2 regions of the Nonomuraea sp. KM90 genome follow, and region 1 is predicted to be linked to the other one. Evidence: riboswitches for the same ligand, from Rfam matches in the RefSeq annotation. Region 1 holds a riboswitch; the other holds the start of a gene.
What was found. Region 1 has a riboswitch for S-adenosylmethionine ahead of ACTWPW_RS25645 (aminotransferase class V-fold PLP-dependent enzyme). Riboswitches for the same ligand answer to the same signal wherever they lie in the genome.

Region 1 (8,929 bases):
TTGTCGATGTCACCCACCACGAAGAACATGGAGCCGAGAATCGCCACCATGTCGGCCACGAGGTGACCGGGCAGCATCTCGCGCAGCACCTGGATGTTGCTGTAGGAGGCCGAGCGCAGCTTGAGCCGCCACGGCGTCTTGTCCCCCTTGGAGACCAGGTAGTAGCCGTTGATGCCGAGCGGGTTCTCCGTCCACGCGTACGTGTGCCCTTCCGGCACCTTGAGCACCTTCGGCAGCCGCTGGTTGATCGGCCCGGGCGGCAGCGAGCGCAGCCGCTCGACGCACGCCTCGGCCAGGTCGAGCGAGACCTTGAGCTGTTCGAGCAGGACCTCGAACCGGGCGTGGCAGTCGCCCCCGCTCCGCGTGACGACCTTCACCGGCAGCTCGGGATAGGCCAGGTACGGCTCGTCGCGGCGCAGGTCGAAGTCCACCCCGGAGGCGCGGGAGACGGGGCCGCTGACGCCGTACTGCATGATCTGCTCCCGCGTCAGCACCCCCACCCCCTTGGTCCGGGCGACGAAGATCTCGTTGTGCAGGATGAGGTTCTCGATGTCGGGCACGCGGCGCCGGGTCTCCGCGACGGCCTCGGCCACCCGGTCGAGCCAGCCGAGCGGCAGGTCCTCCTTGAGCCCGCCGACCCGGTTGAACATGTAGTGCATGCGCCCACCGGAGATCTCCTCCATGACGGCCTGGATGCGCTCGCGCTCGTTGAAGGAGTAGAACAGCGGCGTCATCGCGCCCAGCTCGAGAGGGTAGGAGCCGAGGAACATCAGGTGGTTGAGCACCCGGTTGAGCTCGGCCAGCAGCGTGCGCGCCCACACGGCCCTGACCGGCGGCTCCATGCCCAGCAGGCGTTCGGCGGCGAGCACCACGCCGAGCTCGTTGGCGAAGCCCGACAGCCAGTCGTGCCGGTTGGCCAGCATGATGATCTGACGGTAGTCGCGTACCTCGAACAGCTTCTCCGCGCCCCGGTGCATGTAGCCGATGATCGGCTCGGCGGTGGCGATGCGCTCGCCGTCGAGCGTCAGCCGGAGCCGCAGCACCCCGTGCGTGGACGGGTGCTGAGGGCCGATGTTGAGAATCATGTCCTCGGTGGCCAGCTCTTTCGCGCCCGCGCCGATTCCGACCACACGTTCCGTCATACGGCCATGCTGCCACCGTCGCCGCTGGTGATCCAGCAGGGGGGTTGGTCAAGACATGGTATGGAAATGCATCCCGAAGCCGGACATGGGGAGGAATATCGGGAACGGGGGGAGAAATCACCATGAAGAGAGTTCTTTTTGATGTGGCGGCACTGATCGCGCGAATCGCCACCGGCGTGATCTTCGTGGCCCACGGGTGGCAGAAGTGGGCAAGCGGCCACGGCGCCACCACGCAGGGCTTCAGGGACATGCAGATCCCGATGCCCGAGCTGGCCGCCGGGTACGCGATGTTCGTCGAGACCGTGGGCGGCATCCTGCTGATCCTCGGCCTGCTGGTGCGCCCGGTGGCGCTGCTGTTGCTGCTCAACATGCTCGGCGCGATCGCGTTCGTGCACGGGGGCAGGGGCATCCTGACCGAGGGCGGCGGCTGGGAGCTGCCGGGGGCGCTGGGCGCGCTGTGCCTGCTGTTCCTGGCGCTGGGCGGCGGCCGGATCGGGCTGGACGGCATCTTCAACGCGATGTTCCGCCGGCGCTCGGAGCGGCGCGCGGCCGAGGACGACCTCGCCGCCTACACCCCGGGCAGGACCACGGGCACGACGCCCACCGGCCACGTCGGCGGGCCCACGACGCCCGCGGAGACGACCCGGGAGCAGCCGGACGTGCCCAGGCAGCCGGCCGCACCCACCTCCGGCAGGCTCAACGACGAGGACATGAGGGACATCGACGCCCTGGTCTCGGACGAGCCGCCGCAGCACCGCAAGCCGCCGAACCGCTGAGCGTCAGCGGGTGACCAGGTCGCGCACCGCCTCGATCAGCCGGTCCACGTGCTCCTGCGTGCTGCCGATGCCGATCGAGGCCCGCACCGCGGAGGCCGTGTCGTCCTCGCACCCGCCGTCGGCCGTACCCAGCAGGTGCCGGACAAAGGGATGCGCGCAGAACTTGCCGTCGCGCACCCCGATGCCGTACTCGCTGGACAGCACCTCGGCCACCTCACGGGCCGAGTAGCCGTCCGCGGTGAACGACACGATGCCGACCCGCGGGTGATCGTCCCCCCACAGCGACAGCTCCCGCACGCCGTCGATCGAGGCCAGCCCCGAGCGCAGCCGGGCGATCAGCCGCTCCTCCTCGCGCACCAGGGCCGTCCAGCCGGTGGCGGTCAGCGCGTCGCAGGCGGCGGCCAGGGCGATGGCGCCCAGCACGTTCGGGGTGCCCGCCTCGTGGCGCGGCTCCGGGTCGTCGTGCCACTCGGCGCTCTCCCCGACCGAGCGAACCGCACCCCCGCCCTTGAGGTACGGCTCCCCGTCGGCCAGCCAGTCCCGCCGCCCGACCAGCACGCCGGCACCGAAGGGCGCGTACAGCTTGTGCCCCGAGAAGGCCACGTAGTCCAGGTCGAGCGCGGTGAGGTTGAGCCGCCGGTGCGGCACCAGCTGCGCCGCGTCCACCAGGATGCGGGCCCCGTGGCGGTGCGCGATGTGGGCCAGGGCGGCGATCGGCCACAGCTCGCCGGTGACGTTCGAGGCGGCGGTGACCACGAGCAGCTTCGGCCCGTCGATCCCGGCCAGCGCCTCGTCGGCGGCGCGCACGGCCTCGCCGGGGAAGGCGGGCGGCGCCAGCCGGACGGACCGCTGCCAGGGCAGCAGGGAGGCGTGGTGCTCGGTGTCGAAGACCACGGTGGTGGTCCCGGCAGGCAGGCAGCCGGCCAGCAGGTTCGTGGCGTCGGTGGTGTTGCGGGTGAAGATCACGGCGTCGTCCGGGCGGGCGCCGACGAACGCCCTGACCGTGTGGCGGGCCTGCTCGTACCTGGCGGTGGTGAGCTGCGAGGCGTAGCCGGCGCCGCGGTGGACGCTGGAGTAGGCCGGGAGCGCGGCGGCGACGGCGGCGCTGACCGGCTCCAGACAGGGGGCGCTGGCGGCGTAGTCCAGGTTGGCGTACCCCACCAGCCGGCCGCCCTTGACCGGCACCTCGAGGTCGGCGCCGAGCACGGCGGGGATGGTCCGGCCGGTGGCGGCCGGGGGAGCCGTCGTCCCGGCGGCAGGGGTGGAGCTGAAGATCGTCAGAGTGGACACGGCGAACCTCCTCAGGGTCGTCGGACCCCTGGGAGCAGCCACGGAGCCCGCGCTTGCCCGCCACACCTCGTGACGGACCAGGTCTTCACCCGGGGCACCCCGCCGCGGACGCGAGGGTTGCCGGCCAGCTAGCCGGGGCTTGTCGCTGGCACTCATGACCTACGTTCGGCACTATAACCGACACCAGGGTAGGAATCGCAAGCCGCGAACTAATCCGGCCCCTGACTCGTTGCTACCGGAAACCCCCGTCAGCCATGAGTCATGGAGGTACGCAGATGCTGGAATGGGTGGCCGACCCACAGATCTGGATCGGCTTCTTCACCCTGGTCGCCCTGGAGATCGTGCTGGGGATCGACAACATCATCTTCATCTCCATCCTGGCCGGGAAACTCCCACCGGAACAACGGGACCGGGCCCGCGTGCTCGGTCTGGCCGCGGCCCTGATCAGCCGCCTGCTCCTGCTGCTCGGCCTGTCATGGGTGGTCCAGCTCACCGAGCCGCTGTTCACGGTCCTCGGCCAGGAGATATCGGGACGCGATCTGATCCTGCTGCTCGGCGGCCTGTTCCTGCTGGGCAAGAGCGTCACCGAGATCCACCACAGCATGGAGCCCGGCCCCGGCAAGGACGGCAAGCAGGCCGCCGCCATCTCCTTCACCTCGGTGATCGTGCAGATCATGATCCTGGACATCGTGTTCTCGCTGGACTCCGTCATCACCGCCGTCGGCATGGTGGACGAGCTCGGCGTGATGATCGCGGCCGTCGTGGTGGCGGTGCTGGTGATGTTGTTCGCCTCCGGGCCCATCAGCCGGTTCGTGGACGCGCACCCGAGCATCAAGATGCTGGCGCTGGCGTTCCTGGTGCTGATCGGCGTGGTGCTCGTCGCCGAGGGTCTCGACCAGCACATCCCCAAGGGCTACATCTACTTCGCGATGGCGTTCTCGGTCATCGTGGAGCTGCTCAACATCCGGATGCGCGGCAGGCATGCGAAGCAGGAGGACCCCGCTCCTAAGATGCAATAGTGGGCTTTGATCCTTGGAATCCGGATTTTGTCGCTTACCCGTACCGGGTCTATGACCAGCTGAGACGCGAGGCGCCCGTCAGCTACTTCGAGCCGACGGGCCAGTGGCTCATCGCGCGGCACGCCGACGTGAACACGCTGCTCAGAGACCGCCGGCTGGGCCGTTCCTACCTGCACGTGGCCACCCACGAGGAGTTCGGCAGGGAGCCGGAGCCGGAGTTCCAGGAGCCGTTCTGGCGGGTGATCAGGGCGGGCATGCTCGACGTGGAGCCGCCGGTGCACACCAGGCTGCGCCGGCTGGTCTCCAGGGCGTTCACGCCGCGCATGGTCGAGTCGCTGCGCCCCCGGGTCCGGGCCATCGCCGGGGGCCTGGTGGACGCGTACGTGGACAAGGGCGGCGGCGACCTGATCGCCGAGGTCGCCGAGCCGCTCCCGGTCACCGTGATCGCGGAGATGCTCGGCATCCCCGACCAGGACCGCCACCTGCTGCGCCCCTGGTCGGCCGACATCTGCGGCATGTACGAGCTCAACCCCGCCCCCGAGGCCCAGCACACCGCGGTACGCGCGGCGTCGGAGTTCGCCGGCTACCTCAAGTCCCTGGCCGCCGAGCGCCGGGCCGACCCCGGCGACGACCTCATCAGCGCCCTCGCCCAGATCGACGAGCTGACCGACGACGAGCTGGTCGGCACCTGCGTCCTGCTGCTCAACGCCGGCCACGAGGCCACCGTGAACGTGACGGGCAACGGCTGGTGGTCGCTGTTCAGGAACCCCGGCGAGCTGGCCCGGCTGCGCGAGGACCGCTCGCTGCTGCCCACGGCCGTCGAGGAGCTGATGCGCTGGGACACGCCGCTGCAGATGTTCGAGCGCTGGGTGCTGGAGGACATCGAGGTCCACGGCGTACGGATCCCGCGCGGCTCGGAGGTGGCGCTGCTGTTCGGCTCGGCTAACCGGGACCCGGCGGTGTTCGAGGACCCGGACCGGCTCGACGTGGGCCGCGCCGACAACCCGCACATCTCCTTCGGCGCCGGGATCCACTTCTGCCTGGGCGCGCCGCTGGCCCGCATCGAGCTGGTGGAGTCGTTCGGCGCGCTGCTGGACCGGGCCCCCAAGCTGGAGCTGCGGCAGGAGCCGGCCTGGAAGCCCGGTTACATCATCCGCGGACTCGAATCCCTGGAGCTCAGCGCCACCGCCTGAGACGGAGCTCAGCGGCGCCGGCCGAGGCGGAGCTCAGCGGCGCCGGCCGAGGCGGAGCTCAGCGGCGCCGGCCGAGGCGGAGCTCAGCGGCGCTGGCTGAGCCAGCCGAAGCCGCCGAGCCCCGACGCGTCGATCAGCTCGCCCTCCTCCGAGGCCCTCGCCAGGGCCCGGAGGTAGCCGCGCGGATCGGTGCGGGCCAGGTCGAGCGGCGGACGCGTGCCGGTGAGCCCCAGGTCCCGCAGCGCCGCGCGCTGTGTGGACAAGGTTGTGGATATCGCGCCGGCCCGCCGCCCGGCCTCCGCGCACGCGTCGAGCGCGACGTGAGCCGTGATGTCGCAGGTCCCGTCGGGTACGGGGGCGACGACCGCCCCGTCGCGGTATCCGGTCAGCGTTCCGTGCAGCGGCCGGTTGTCCACAGGGTGTGCATAATCGATGGCGATCGCCCGGCCGCTGGTGAGGCGGACGAGGACCGAGGCCCACGCCTCGTCGCGGGGGCGGCCGATCTCCGCGCGCGCCCCCACGCGGGTCAGCGGCCACCACCGCTCGAGCCAGGCGCGGTCGGCCGGTCGCAGCGGCCCGCCGAGCCGCTCCTCGCCCGTGTGCACGTCGACCATGACGAGCCGCGGCCCGTCGGGAGTCTGCTCCACCACGTCGAGCGGCACGTTGTCCAGCCACTCGTTGGCGATGGCCAGCCCGGTGATGTCGGAGGGCAGGCTGCTGGACCACTCGACCCGCTCGGGCAGCCCCTCCGGCCGGGGGGACAGGTCCACGGCCGTGACGCGCAGCCGGTCGCGCAGCCGTGGCTCGGCGGCGTCGAGCACCTGGGTGACCAGCACGCCCTCCCCCGCGCCGATGTCCACCAGGTCGAGCACGTCGGGTTCGCCCAGTTCGGCGTCCACTTCCGCCAGCAGCGCCACCACCGCCCCGGCGAAGGCCGCCGAGGCGCTGACCGAGGTGCGGAAGTGGCCTGACGGGCGTTCGCGGAGGTAGAAGCCCTCCTCGCCGTACAGCGCGCGCTCCGTTGCGACGCGCCAGGTGAGCCACATGTCTGGACTATCTCATGACTGGCCGATGATACGCATCGTCATCGAATGACTACTCAACGTCGCCAACTTGCGATAACGTTTACCCATTGTCATCGAGTGATCGCGTTGCGCCAACCCCCAAGTGGCGGAGCACTTCACTCTCGAGCAAGCACCTGCGGCGCAGGCCGCGAAACTGAGAGGAGCCCTCGTGCTGAAGAAGGTCATGGTCGTCACCGGAGCCGTTGCCATGATGTCGCTGGCCGTTCCGGCGCACGCCGACATCACCAACGGCACCGGCGGCGTGATCTCCGGCAACCAAGTGCACATCCCGATCGTCGCGCCGATCAACGTCTGCGGCAACGCGGTGGCTGTCATCGGCCTCGCGGTCGCGGGCTGCAAGGGTGGCGCGAACGCGTACGCGCCCAGTCACCACTGAGCAGGGAAAGAGCCCGGGTCGGCGCAGGCCGCCCCGGGCTCGTCTCCCCGCTGGTCATTCGGCGGGTGACCAGCCGGCGCACCTCCAAGAGGTCGCATCGTGCGGGCGTCAGGTCCCGATCCGGGGCCTCGGCGCCCGCTGCCATGCGATGAACCCCTCTCCTCATCTCTTCCGACAGGGGGTGCACGTTTTGTATGCCCTTGTCGCTTTTGTCGTTAACTCAACGCGCGGCAAAGCACCGGTCACGCTCTCACTCCTGAGAGGCCGTTACGCTGGTCGGCAGTGCCATCACGGTCGACAGGGGTGAGACGTCATGGACGCAGGTGATCGCCCGGCACGGCTGACCGTCGGCGTGCTCGGGGCAGGCAAGGTCGGTTCGGCCCTCGGCGCCGCGTTGGCGCAGGCGGGACACCGGGTGGTGGCCGCCAGCGGAGTGTCGGACAACTCGCAGCGGTGGGCGGCGGACCGGCTCGGCGTGACGCCGTGCCGTCCCGACGAGGTGGTGGCGGCGGCCCAGCTCGTCCTGCTCACCGTGCCCGACGACGCGCTGCCCGACCTCGTCAACGGGCTGGCCGCCACCGGGGCCGACCTCCAGGGCAAGATGCTGGTGCACACCAGCGGGGCGTACGGCCTGTCGGTGCTCGACCCGGCGGCCCGGGCCGGGGCGCTGCCGCTCGCGCTGCATCCCGTGATGACGTTCACGGGCCGCGACGACGACCTCAACAAGCTCACCGGCATCTCCTACGGCGTCACCGCCCCGGAGATGCTGCGCCCGGTCGCCGAGGCCCTGGTGATCGAGATGGGCGGCGAGCCGGTGTGGATCGCCGACGCCGACCGCCCGCTCTACCACGCGGCCCTGGCCGGGGCGGCCAACCACATGGTCACGCTCATCGCGGAGTCGTCCGACCTGTTGCGGGGCATCGGCGTCGAGCACCCGGGGCGGATGCTGGGCCCGCTGCTCGGTGCCGCGCTCGACAACGTGCTGCGGCTGGGCATCGCCGGGCTGACCGGCCCCGTCGTGCGCGGCGACGCCGGCACGGTGCGCAAGCACGTCGACGCGCTGATCCTGGCGGCTCCCGAGGCGGCCGACGCCTACATCGCGCTGGCCCGGCTCACGGCGGACCGGGCGCTGGCTGCGGGGTTGCTCAAACCGGAGGAGGCGGAGCGGCTGCTCGACGCGCTGGGGGGCAATATATGGACCTGACCGTCGCGTTCGGAGGGCAGTTATGGAGCTGATCGTCGCCAGGAGCCGGGAAGACCTGGTCAAGGCGCGCCGCAATGGGCCGGTGGCGCTGGTCCCCACCATGGGCGCGCTCCATGAGGGCCACAGGTCGCTGATCAGGCAGGCTCGGGTGCGCGCCGATCAGGTTGTGGTCAGCATTTTCGTCAATCCTCTGCAATTTTCTCCTAACGAGGATTTTTCACGCTATCCCCGTACATTTGATGCCGACCTGGATGTGTGCCGGGGCGAGGGCGTGGACGTCGTGTTCCACCCGGCCGTCGAGGACATGTACGCCCCCGACCGGCAGATCAGCGTCTCCTCCGGCGAGATGGGCCGGATCGTCGAGGGCGCCTTCAGGCCGGGCCACTTCGACGGCATGCTCACGGTCGTGCTCAAGCTGTTCAACCTGGTCCAGCCCGACCTGGCGGTCTTCGGCCAGAAGGACGCCCAGCAGCTCGCCCTCATCCGCCGCATGGTCGCCGACCTCGACCTGCCCATCGAGATCCTGGGCGCGCCGACCGTACGCGAGCCGGACGGCCTGGCCCTGTCCAGCCGCAACCGCTACCTGTCGGAGGACGACCGGCGGATGGCGCTGGCGCTCTCGCGGGCCCTGCGGGCGGGCGCGGCCCAGCTGACGCCGGGCGAGATCCGAGCGTCGGCGCGGGCGGTGCTCGACGAGGCCGGCCCCGAGCTCGACGTGGACTACCTGGCGCTGGTCGACCCGGCCACGTTCGTCGAAGTGAGCGATTCCTACCAGGGCATGGCCGTGCTGGCGGTGGCCGCCCGCGTGGGCAGCACCCGGCTGATCGACAACGTCACCCTCACC
Region 2 (8,929 bases), on a different contig from region 1:
CGACCTCCTCGGCGACGACCTGACCACCGGTCAGGATCGCGATGTCGTTGAGCATGGCCTTGCGGCGGTCACCGAAGCCGGGAGCCTTGACGGCGACGGAGCGGAACAGGCCGCGGATCTTGTTGACGACCAGGGTGGCCAGCGCCTCGCCCTCGACGTCCTCGGCGATGATCAGCAGCGGCTTGCCCGACTGCACGACCTTGTCGAGCAGCGGCAGCAGGTCCTTGTTGGCGGAGACCTTGCTGTTGACGATCAGGATGTACGGGTCCTCGAGCACGGCCTCCATGCGGTCCGAGTCGGTGACGAAGTACATCGACGTCATGCCCTTGTCGAAGCGCATGCCCTCGGTGAGCTCGAGCTCCAGGCCGAAGGTGTTGCTCTCCTCGACGGTGATGACGCCTTCCTTGCCGACCTTGTCCATCGCCTCGGCGATGAGCGAGCCGATCTCGGCGTCGGCGGCGGAGATGGAGGCGGTCGAAGCGATCTGCTCCTTGGTCTCCACATCCTTGGCCAGCTTGGAGAGCTCCTCGCTGACCCGCTCGACGGCCGCCTCGATGCCCTTCTTCAGAGCCATCGGGTTGGCGCCGGCGGCCACGTTGCGCAGGCCCTCGCGCACCAGCGCCTGGGCGAGCACGGTGGCGGTGGTGGTGCCGTCGCCCGCGACGTCGTCGGTCTTCTTGGCGACTTCCTTGACCAGCTCAGCGCCGATCTTCTCCCATGGGTCCTCGAGCTCGATCTCCTTGGCGATGGAAACACCGTCGTTGGTGATCGTGGGAGCGCCCCACTTCTTCTCCAGCACGACGTTGCGCCCCTTGGGACCCAAGGTCACCTTGACGGCGTCGGCGAGCTGGTTCATACCGCGCTCGAGACCGCGCCGGGCGTCCTCGTCAAACGCGATCATCTTGGCTGCCATAAGGCTAGACCTCCCAGATGCAGGGTGGCTTGTCGTGGACCGAGCCGACGCCCGCGACGGCATGGGTCCGCATCTCCGTTCGGCAGACCCCATCGTCTCGATCCGAGTTGGCACTCTGCTGCACAGAGTGCCAACGAACTGTTTAGCACTCTACCCTGCCGAGTGCAAGCGAACGCCCCCTGCCCCCCTACTCCCGCCCAGGTCAGTGCGTCGGTACGGCGAGCCGCCCGGAGCGGCTCGCCGCACGCGAGTCGGCGAAAGAGAGGTGACGGTTCGCACGGACTGCGCTGCCGTGCGATCCCGCCCGGTGCATACCAGTGATGAAAATCAGACCGCGCGGACAGACTCCGCCTGCGGTCCCTTCTGGCCCTGCGTGATCTCGAACTCGACGCGCTGCCCCTGTTCGAGAGATCGGTACCCGTCCATCATGATCGCTGAGTAATGGACGAATACATCCTTACCACCGTCTACCGCGATGAAGCCGTAGCCCTTGTCCGCGTTGAACCACTTGACGGTGCCCTGCGCCACTTCCGACTCCTCTTACTGGTCTCCCAGATCTCGCCCATTCCTCCGCGGGACCTGTAATCGCATGACTTAACGGAAAATCAGCCAGACGATCGCCCTCGACCATACCTGTGGCAAGGGGTTTGGCAACAGAGTCAATCTGCAAATCGCGTATTTCTTCGCAGCGAAGACCCTTCAACGTTGAATTACCCCAGGAAAAGCAGAAGGCGCCCACTAGGGGCGCCTTCAAGAGTGTGCTCCGCGGGACTCAGCCGCCGGCAACCGCCGGGATGATGGAGATCTGAGTGCCTTCTGGTGCGGGAGTGTCGAGACCCTCGGCGAATCGGACGTCCTCTTCCCCAACGTAAACGTTGACGAAACGACGAATCTTGCCCGATTCATCCAGAATTCTCGCGCCGATCCCCGGGTAGTCAGAGTCCAGCTTGGCGAGCACGTCACGAAGAGTCGCACCCTCGCCACTCACCTCGGCGTTACCCCCGGTGTACGTGCGCAGAATGGTGGGAATCCGCACAGAAACGCTCATGGTTAAAGTCGCCTTTCCTGATTGTCAGACAGTCGCGCGGAACGCGTCGAGAGAGGGCCGGATCACGGCCGTGGGCGTGGCGTCGTCGCTGATCGCGTCGAGCGTCTTGAGCCCGTCACCGGTGTTCAGCACCACGGTCTCGGCCTCGGGGTCGAGCCGGCCGCTCTCGGTGAGCTTCTTCAGCACGCCCACGGTCACCCCGCCGGCGGTCTCGGCGAAGATGCCCTCTGTCGAGGCCAGGAGCTTGATCGCGGCCACGATCTCCGGGTCCGTGACGTCCTCGACGCCCCCTCCGGTGCGCCGCGCGATGTCCAGCACGTACGGCCCGTCGGCGGGGTTGCCGATGGCCAGCGACTTGGCGATGGTGTTGGGCTTGACCGGCTGCACGACGTCGTGCCCGGCCTTGAACGCCGTGGACACGGGCGAGCACCCGGCGGCCTGAGCGCCGAAGATCTTGTAGGGCGTGTCCTCCACCAGGCCCAGCGCGACCAGCTCCTTGAAGCCCTTGTCGATCTTCGTGAGCTGCGAGCCGGACGCGATGGGAATGATGATCTGCTCGGGCAGGCGCCAGCCGAGCTGCTCGGCGATCTCGTACGCGAGCGTCTTGGAGCCCTCGGCGTAGTAAGGCCGCAGGTTGATGTTGGTGAAGCCCCACTTGTCACCCAGGGGGTCGCCGATCAGCTCGGAGCAGAACCTGTTGACGTCGTCGTAGGTGCCCTCGATCCCGATCAGCTTCCCGCCGAACACGCGGGCCATGGCGATCTTGGCCTGCTCGAGGTTGGCCGGGATGAACACGCACGCGTCGAGCCCCGCCCGCGCCGCGGCGGCGGTGACCGCGCCCGCGAGGTTGCCCGTGGAGGAGCAGGAAAGCGTGTGGAAGCCGAAGTTGCGGGCCGCCTCGACGGCCATGGCGACCACCCGGTCCTTGAAGGAGTGGGTGGGGTTTCCCGAGTCGTCCTTCACGTAAAGGGACTTGATGCCGAGCACCCGCCCGAGGTTTCCGGCCTTGACCAATTTGGTCCAGCCGGGGTTCATATTCGGCTTGGTGGCCACGTCGGCCGGCACGGGGAGCAGTGAACGGTAACGCCAGATGTTGGCCGGACCCGACTCGATGTCCGCGCGGGTCACGTCGCCGAAGGAGTAGGCCGCCTCGAGCGGCCCGAAACACTCCTGGCAGGCGAAGCTGGGACCCAGCGGGTAACGCGCGCCGCACTCGCGGCAGGACAGAGCTTCGGCGGGACCAAAGTCAAGCGACATGAAGCGAGGCCTTCCCTCATCTTCGCCCACGGCCACCTTGACCGCGAACCGGAATTGGCACCTTGTCCCGGTCGGCCTCGCAGGTCGCGAGTCGAAACCGGGAGGGTTGCCGGGGCTTCGCAGGGCCGGTCCCTCCACCCCTCTGGATGAGCAATATGCAGTTGTTGAAAAGGACTCTACCCGCTTAAGTGGCCGAAATTACCACCCGTCTCACCATGCGAGACGGGTGGTCTCAGCGATAGTCCTCACCCAGCACGCCCTGAACGTATTTGCGGGCCTGGTGGATGCGTGACTTGGCGGTGCCCAGCGGGATGCCGAGCTGCTCGGCCACCTCGTTGTAGTCCAGCTGGACGATATCGCGCAACACCAGCGCCTGCGCCAGGTCCGGCTTGTCGGCCTCCAGCGCCTCCATCGCGTCGAGCAGGTCGAGCCGCGAGCCCGCGATCACGCTGACCCGTTGCACGTCGGGCTTCTGCATCGGCAGTTCGTCCGAGCTCTGCTCGGCCGCCCGCCGCTTGAGCGACCTGTACGTGGTCCGCGCGCAGTTGGCCGTCACGATGTGCAGCCAGGTGCTGAACCTGGCCCGCCCCTCGAAGCGCCCGATGTTGCGCGCCACGGCCAGCAACGTATCTTGCGAGGCCTCCTCGGCGTCCTGGTGATAAGGCAGGATCCGGGCGCAGTGTCGCATCACATCCGGCTCTATCCGCGCCAGGAGCTCGCCAAGTGCGCGATGATCTCCAGCAGCGGCGGAGCGGGCGAGTTCCTCGGTTAGCTCATCAAGCGCCATAGCTGGGATCCTATGATCGAAGGGAGCCTTGATGAACAGCGTCCTGCTGGCCTCGAACAGAGGTCCGGTCTCCTTCACCGTCTCCGACGGCGGCGAGCTGACCATGAGGCGCGGCGGCGGCGGCCTGGTCTCGGGGCTGTCGGGAGTGGCCAAGGACGACGGCGTGCTGTGGATCTGCGCCGCGCTGTCCGACGGCGACCGCAGTGCCGTACGCCTGGCCTCCGGCGGCCGCATCGACCACGCCGGCTACGACACGGGCCCCCTGCGGATGCTGGACATCCCGCCCGCCACGTTCCACCGCGCCTACAACGCCGTGGCCAACTCCACCCTGTGGTTCATCAACCACCTGCTCTACGACATCCCCAACTCGCCCAACTTCGGCACGAGGTTCGCGCGCGAGTGGGAGTCCTACCGCGACTACAACGGCGCGTTCGCGCTGGCGCTGGCCGAGGAGGCCGGGCACGGCGCGCGCGTGATGGTGCAGGACTACCACCTGACGCTGACCCCGGCGATGCTCCGCGCCGAGCGGCCCGACCTGCGCATCGCCCACTTCAGCCACACGCCGTGGGCGCCGCCCGAATACTTCTCCCTGCTGCCCGACGAGGTGGCCGGCGAGGTCCTGGAAGGCATCCTGGGCGCCGACCACGCCGGGTTCCTCACCGACCGGTGGGCGCAGGCGTTCATGGACTGCTGCGAGCGGCTGCTCGGCGCGGAGACCGACCGCGTCGGGCGCAGCATCACCTACGACGGCCGGACGACCCGCATCGGCGTCCACAGCCTGGGCGTGGACGGCACGGCGCTGTGGGAGCGGGCCTGCGAGCCCGACGTCGAGTCGCACATGACCGCGCTCAGGGAGCAGGTGGGCGACCGCCGGCTGATCGTCCGCATCGACCGCACCGAGCTGTCCAAGAACATCACCCGCGGCCTGATCGCCTACCGCGAGTTCCTGGCGGCGCACCCCGAGTGGCACGGCAAGGTGGTGCACCTGGCCTTCGCCTATCCCAGCCGGCACGACCTGCCCGAATACCGCGAATACACCGCGTCGGTGCAGCGCCGGGCCCAGGAGATCGAGGCCGAATACGCCACCGAGGACTGGGACCCGGTGATCCTCAACGTCAACGACGACTACCCGCGTTCGCTGGCCGCGTACCGGATGGCCGACGTGCTGCTGGTCAACCCCATCCGCGACGGGATGAACCTGGTGGCCAAGGAGGGCCCGGTCCTGTCGGAGCGGTGCGCGCTGGTGCTGTCGCGGGAGGCCGGGGCCGCCGCCGAGCTGGGCCCGCACGCCCTCATGGTCAACCCGTACGACATCAGCGGCACGGCCGTCGCGCTGCACGACGCGCTGGTCATGCCCGAGGACGAGCGGCGCATGCGCCGCGACAAGCTGCACGCCGCCGCGACCGCGCTGCCGCCGCAGAAATGGCTCGCCGCCCAGCTCGACGCGCTCGCCTGACGCTCTCGCCTAGCATGGGAGCGCGACCGCGTCCCTCTGTCCCGCGGGAGGCTGCCGGGTGACCACGGTCTTACCGCCCGTCCGACTGATCAGAGACCGCCCGACCTGGCTCGTCTACCTGCTGCTCAGCACGTTCGCCACCTACCTGTACGGCCTGAGCGCCGCCCTGCCGCTCCTGCGCGCCGACCAGCGCACGTCGGCCACCGTGGCCGGCCTGCACGGCACCTCCATGGCCCTGGGCACGATCGCGGCCGGGCTCCTGCTCCCCCTGCTGACCCGCAGGTTCGGCCGGCGCGCGACCAGCTGGATCGGCCTGGCCGGGATGAACGCCGGCCTGCTCGTGGTCCTGCCCACCGACGCCCTGGCCCTGACCCTGCTCGGCTACGGCGTGGCCGGCGGCTTCAGCTCGATCCTGCTCTACACGTCCATGGCGGCGCTCAGCGACCACCACGGCCCGGCCGGGCCCGCGGCGATCAGCGAGGCCAACGCGGTCGGCGTGCTCGTGGGCATGGGGATGACGTTCGGGCTCAGCGTGGTCGCCCAGACAGCGCTCGGCTGGCGGGCCGCGCTGCTGCTCACGCCGGTCGCCAGCGTGCTGCTCGCGCTGGCCATGGGCCGGGTCTGGCCCGACCGGCGGGCCGCGGGCCCCGGCGCGGGCACGGAGGCCGTCGCCCGGCCCGGCTGGCGCTTCCACCTGGCGGGCCTGGTGCTCTTCTGCTGTGTGGCGCTGGAGTTCAGCTTCAACCTGTTTGCCGCCGACCTGTTCGCCGACCGTACGGGGCTGAGCGCGGCCACGGCGGCCACCGGGCTGACGGCGTTCGTGGCGGGGCTGGCGGCGGGCAGGTTCGCCGGGGCGCGTCTGGCGCTGCGCCTGCCGCCCACGCCGCTGTTCGCGGGGGCGCTGGCGGTGACGTTCGCGGGCTGGCTGCTGTTCTGGCTGAGCACCCAGCCGGTGCTGTCCTACGCCGGGCTCGTGGTCTGCGGGCTCGGCGCCGCCCTGCACTTCCCACTGGCGCTGTCCGCGCTGATCGCCGGCTCCGGCGACCGGGCGGACCTGGCGGCGGCGGCCTCGCCCATCTGGGCGGGCGCCGCCATGGCCGTCGGTCCGCTGGCGCTCGGCGCCCTCGCCGACGGCTTCGGCACCAGGACCGCGTTCCTGATGGTGCCGGTGCTCATCGGCCTGGCGGTCGCCGGGGTGCTCAGTTCCAGTCGGCGTGCTTGAGCGTGTCGGCCAGGCCCGGCGTGTTCCACTGGTCGACCACCAGGATCCTGCTCTGCGGCAGATACCACTCGCGCTGGGTGAAGTGGGTCCGCACCTTGGTCCCGGCGTCGGAGTAGGAGACGCAGGTGGACTTCCAGGCGTTGTAGGCGGCCTTGTGTCCCGGCCCGACCTGGCGCAGGCCCCTCGTCACCTTCGGGCCGATGAGCTCGTACCACTTCCGGTTGAAGGGGCAGGGTTGCACGTCCGTCGCCGTGTAGAAGGGGCGCTTGCCGGTGTAGGGATTGAAGCCCTCGGCGCCCTGCTTGATGTATTTGGGACCGAAGACGTAGAAGGCGTCGCACTCGGGCGTGCCCCATCCCTGCGCCTTGCCGCACTTGCCGGTGACGACCTGGACCGCGTCGGTGCCGGTGCCGTACACCTTCCACTGGATCGGGATGTAGAGGGTCAGGCCGTTGCGCAGCTTGAGCTGCTGGGCGGGAGCGGCGCTCGCGGGCAGGGCGGTGGCGAGGAGGGTGGCCGCGGCGACACCCGCGGCGGCGAGAAGGGCAGAGTGACGCTTGTGCATGCGCCCGACCCTAGAGATCGCGACTTGCAGACCAGTCACGAACGGCTGAACGCCGACGCCAGCTCACCCAGCAGCGCCACGACCCCCTCGGGACCGTCCACCACGATGTCGGCCCGCTCGGCCAGGGCGGTCACCTCGGCGGAGCCGCTGCACACGGTCACGCCCGGCAGCCCGGATGCGCGTACGGCGTCGAACGCCGCCAGATCTCCCAGGTCGTCACCGACGAACATCACCGACCGGGCGGCCCGCTCCGCCAGGAACAGGCTCAGCGCGTGCCCCTTGTCCATGCCCGGTGGCCTCAGCTCCAGCACCATGCGCCCGGGCTCGACCACCAGCCCGTGCTTCTCCGCCAGCTTGGCCAGCGGCTCGCGCAGGACGTCCAGCGCGCCCTCGGGGTCGGGGCTGCGCCTGGTGTGCACGGCCACGGCCCTGGCCTTGTCCTCGACGCGCACGCCCGCCAGCCCGAGCGAGTCGAGCAGCAGCGGCAGCTCCGCCTCGGCCCGCGGCACGCCCGGCGGGGGCGGGGGCGCGGAGATCCGCCCGTCCTCCCAGCGTTCGAAGCCGTAGTGGCCGAGCACGACCAGCCCCGGCACGTCGGCCAGGCCCGGTCCGAGCTCCAGTGCGGTGGCCGCGGGCCTGCCGGTCACGATGGCCACCGCGAGGACGCGGGCGCCCAGGTCGGCGAGAACTTCGGGCGCCTTCGGGTGGATCACGGCGGCGGCGGGGTCGGGCACGATCGGCGACAGCGTGCCGTCGAAGTCGAGCCCGATCACGGCGCCGGCCGGATCGCTCAAGATCGCTTCCATTCCAGGGATGTTCCTCACGCGGCTGCCGTACCCAGCCGGTCAGGGACGCATGCCAAGCCTTCTGGCGGCGCGCTCGCGCTGGCGGGTGGACCGTAATCTGCGCAGCCGCTTGACCAGCATGGGGTCCTGCTCGAGAGCCTCCGGCCGGTCGATCAGCTCGCCGAGCAACTGGTAGTAGCGCGTGGCGGAGATCCCGAAGGTCTCCTTGATGGCCTGCTCCTTCGCGCCCGCGTAGCGCCACCATTGGCGCTCGAAGGCGAGGAGCTCGTGATCGCGGTCTGAGAGTGGTTGGCGGGACGGGTCCTGGGCAGCATTGTCACCGCTGAGCGGTGCTCCCATGGTGTCCTCCTCGAAAGGGGCGGGCGACGATCACGTCGCACGCACGCGGCCCGTGGCCATCGTAATGTGCGGAGTGCGGCTGTTCACGGCGGAATGAGAGACGCGCCTGGCGGCGTGTTCCACCCCGGCTGTTCAGCAGCCTGACATCCGACTTTCTTTCACTTTATTGCCTAAAAGCCGACAGATCGGAACTACTCCGCGTATCGGTCTGTTTACCGAAGCGTCGGGTTGAGCGGGCGCTCGCGTGTCACAATGCACGAGCAGAATCGGCGGCCCCTCCCCTCCCGCCCGAGGTCCGACGTGTACCACCTGTCCGTTGCACTGATCTCCATATTGTCCGCGGTCTGGCCCGTGCCGGCGCCGCCCGTCTCAGAGCGCTGGCAGGCGTGGCCGGTGGCTCAGGTCTTCCCCGGCACGGTGCCGGGGCTCAGCCCTTCCGGGGCCCGGGTCACGTACGAGCTGGCCGGGGTGGCCCCCGAGGCGCCTTGCCGGGCCGCCTTCCAGCCCGCCGCCGTGCGCCCGGGCTGCCGCACCGC

Region 2: linked by a shared signal. The riboswitch ahead of thrC (threonine synthase) and the one ahead of ACTWPW_RS25645 (aminotransferase class V-fold PLP-dependent enzyme) in region 1 are both predicted to bind S-adenosylmethionine.

Annotation. Positions count from the first base shown of each region.
Region 1 covers NZ_JBQQCB010000026.1:16,321-25,249, reverse strand. Annotated here, with positions in the region: gene ACTWPW_RS25655 (NADH-quinone oxidoreductase subunit D) at 1-1,142, opposite strand, end outside; gene ACTWPW_RS25650 (DoxX family protein) at 1,265-1,918, shown strand; gene ACTWPW_RS25645 (aminotransferase class V-fold PLP-dependent enzyme) at 1,922-3,208, opposite strand; SAM riboswitch class IV at 3,253-3,368, opposite strand; gene ACTWPW_RS25640 (TerC family protein) at 3,484-4,227, shown strand; gene ACTWPW_RS25635 (cytochrome P450) at 4,227-5,420, shown strand; gene ACTWPW_RS25630 (SAM-dependent methyltransferase) at 5,504-6,466, opposite strand; gene ACTWPW_RS25625 (chaplin family protein) at 6,654-6,881, shown strand; gene ACTWPW_RS25620 (Rossmann-like and DUF2520 domain-containing protein) at 7,195-8,085, shown strand; gene panC (pantoate--beta-alanine ligase) at 8,108-8,929, shown strand, end outside.
Region 2 covers NZ_JBQQCB010000110.1:27,137-36,065, reverse strand. Annotated here, with positions in the region: partial or broken gene groEL (chaperonin GroEL) at 1-913, opposite strand, end outside; gene ACTWPW_RS50530 (cold-shock protein) at 1,241-1,441, opposite strand; gene ACTWPW_RS50525 (MoaD/ThiS family protein) at 1,686-1,961, opposite strand; gene thrC (threonine synthase) at 1,986-3,218, opposite strand; SAM riboswitch class I at 3,232-3,371, opposite strand; gene ACTWPW_RS50515 (RNA polymerase sigma factor) at 3,451-4,005, opposite strand; gene ACTWPW_RS50510 (alpha,alpha-trehalose-phosphate synthase (UDP-forming)) at 4,037-5,461, shown strand; gene ACTWPW_RS50505 (MFS transporter) at 5,520-6,683, shown strand; gene ACTWPW_RS50500 (hypothetical protein) at 6,661-7,248, opposite strand; gene otsB (trehalose-phosphatase) at 7,284-8,054, opposite strand; gene ACTWPW_RS50490 (DUF3263 domain-containing protein) at 8,094-8,393, opposite strand; gene ACTWPW_RS50485 (hypothetical protein) at 8,787-8,929, shown strand, end outside.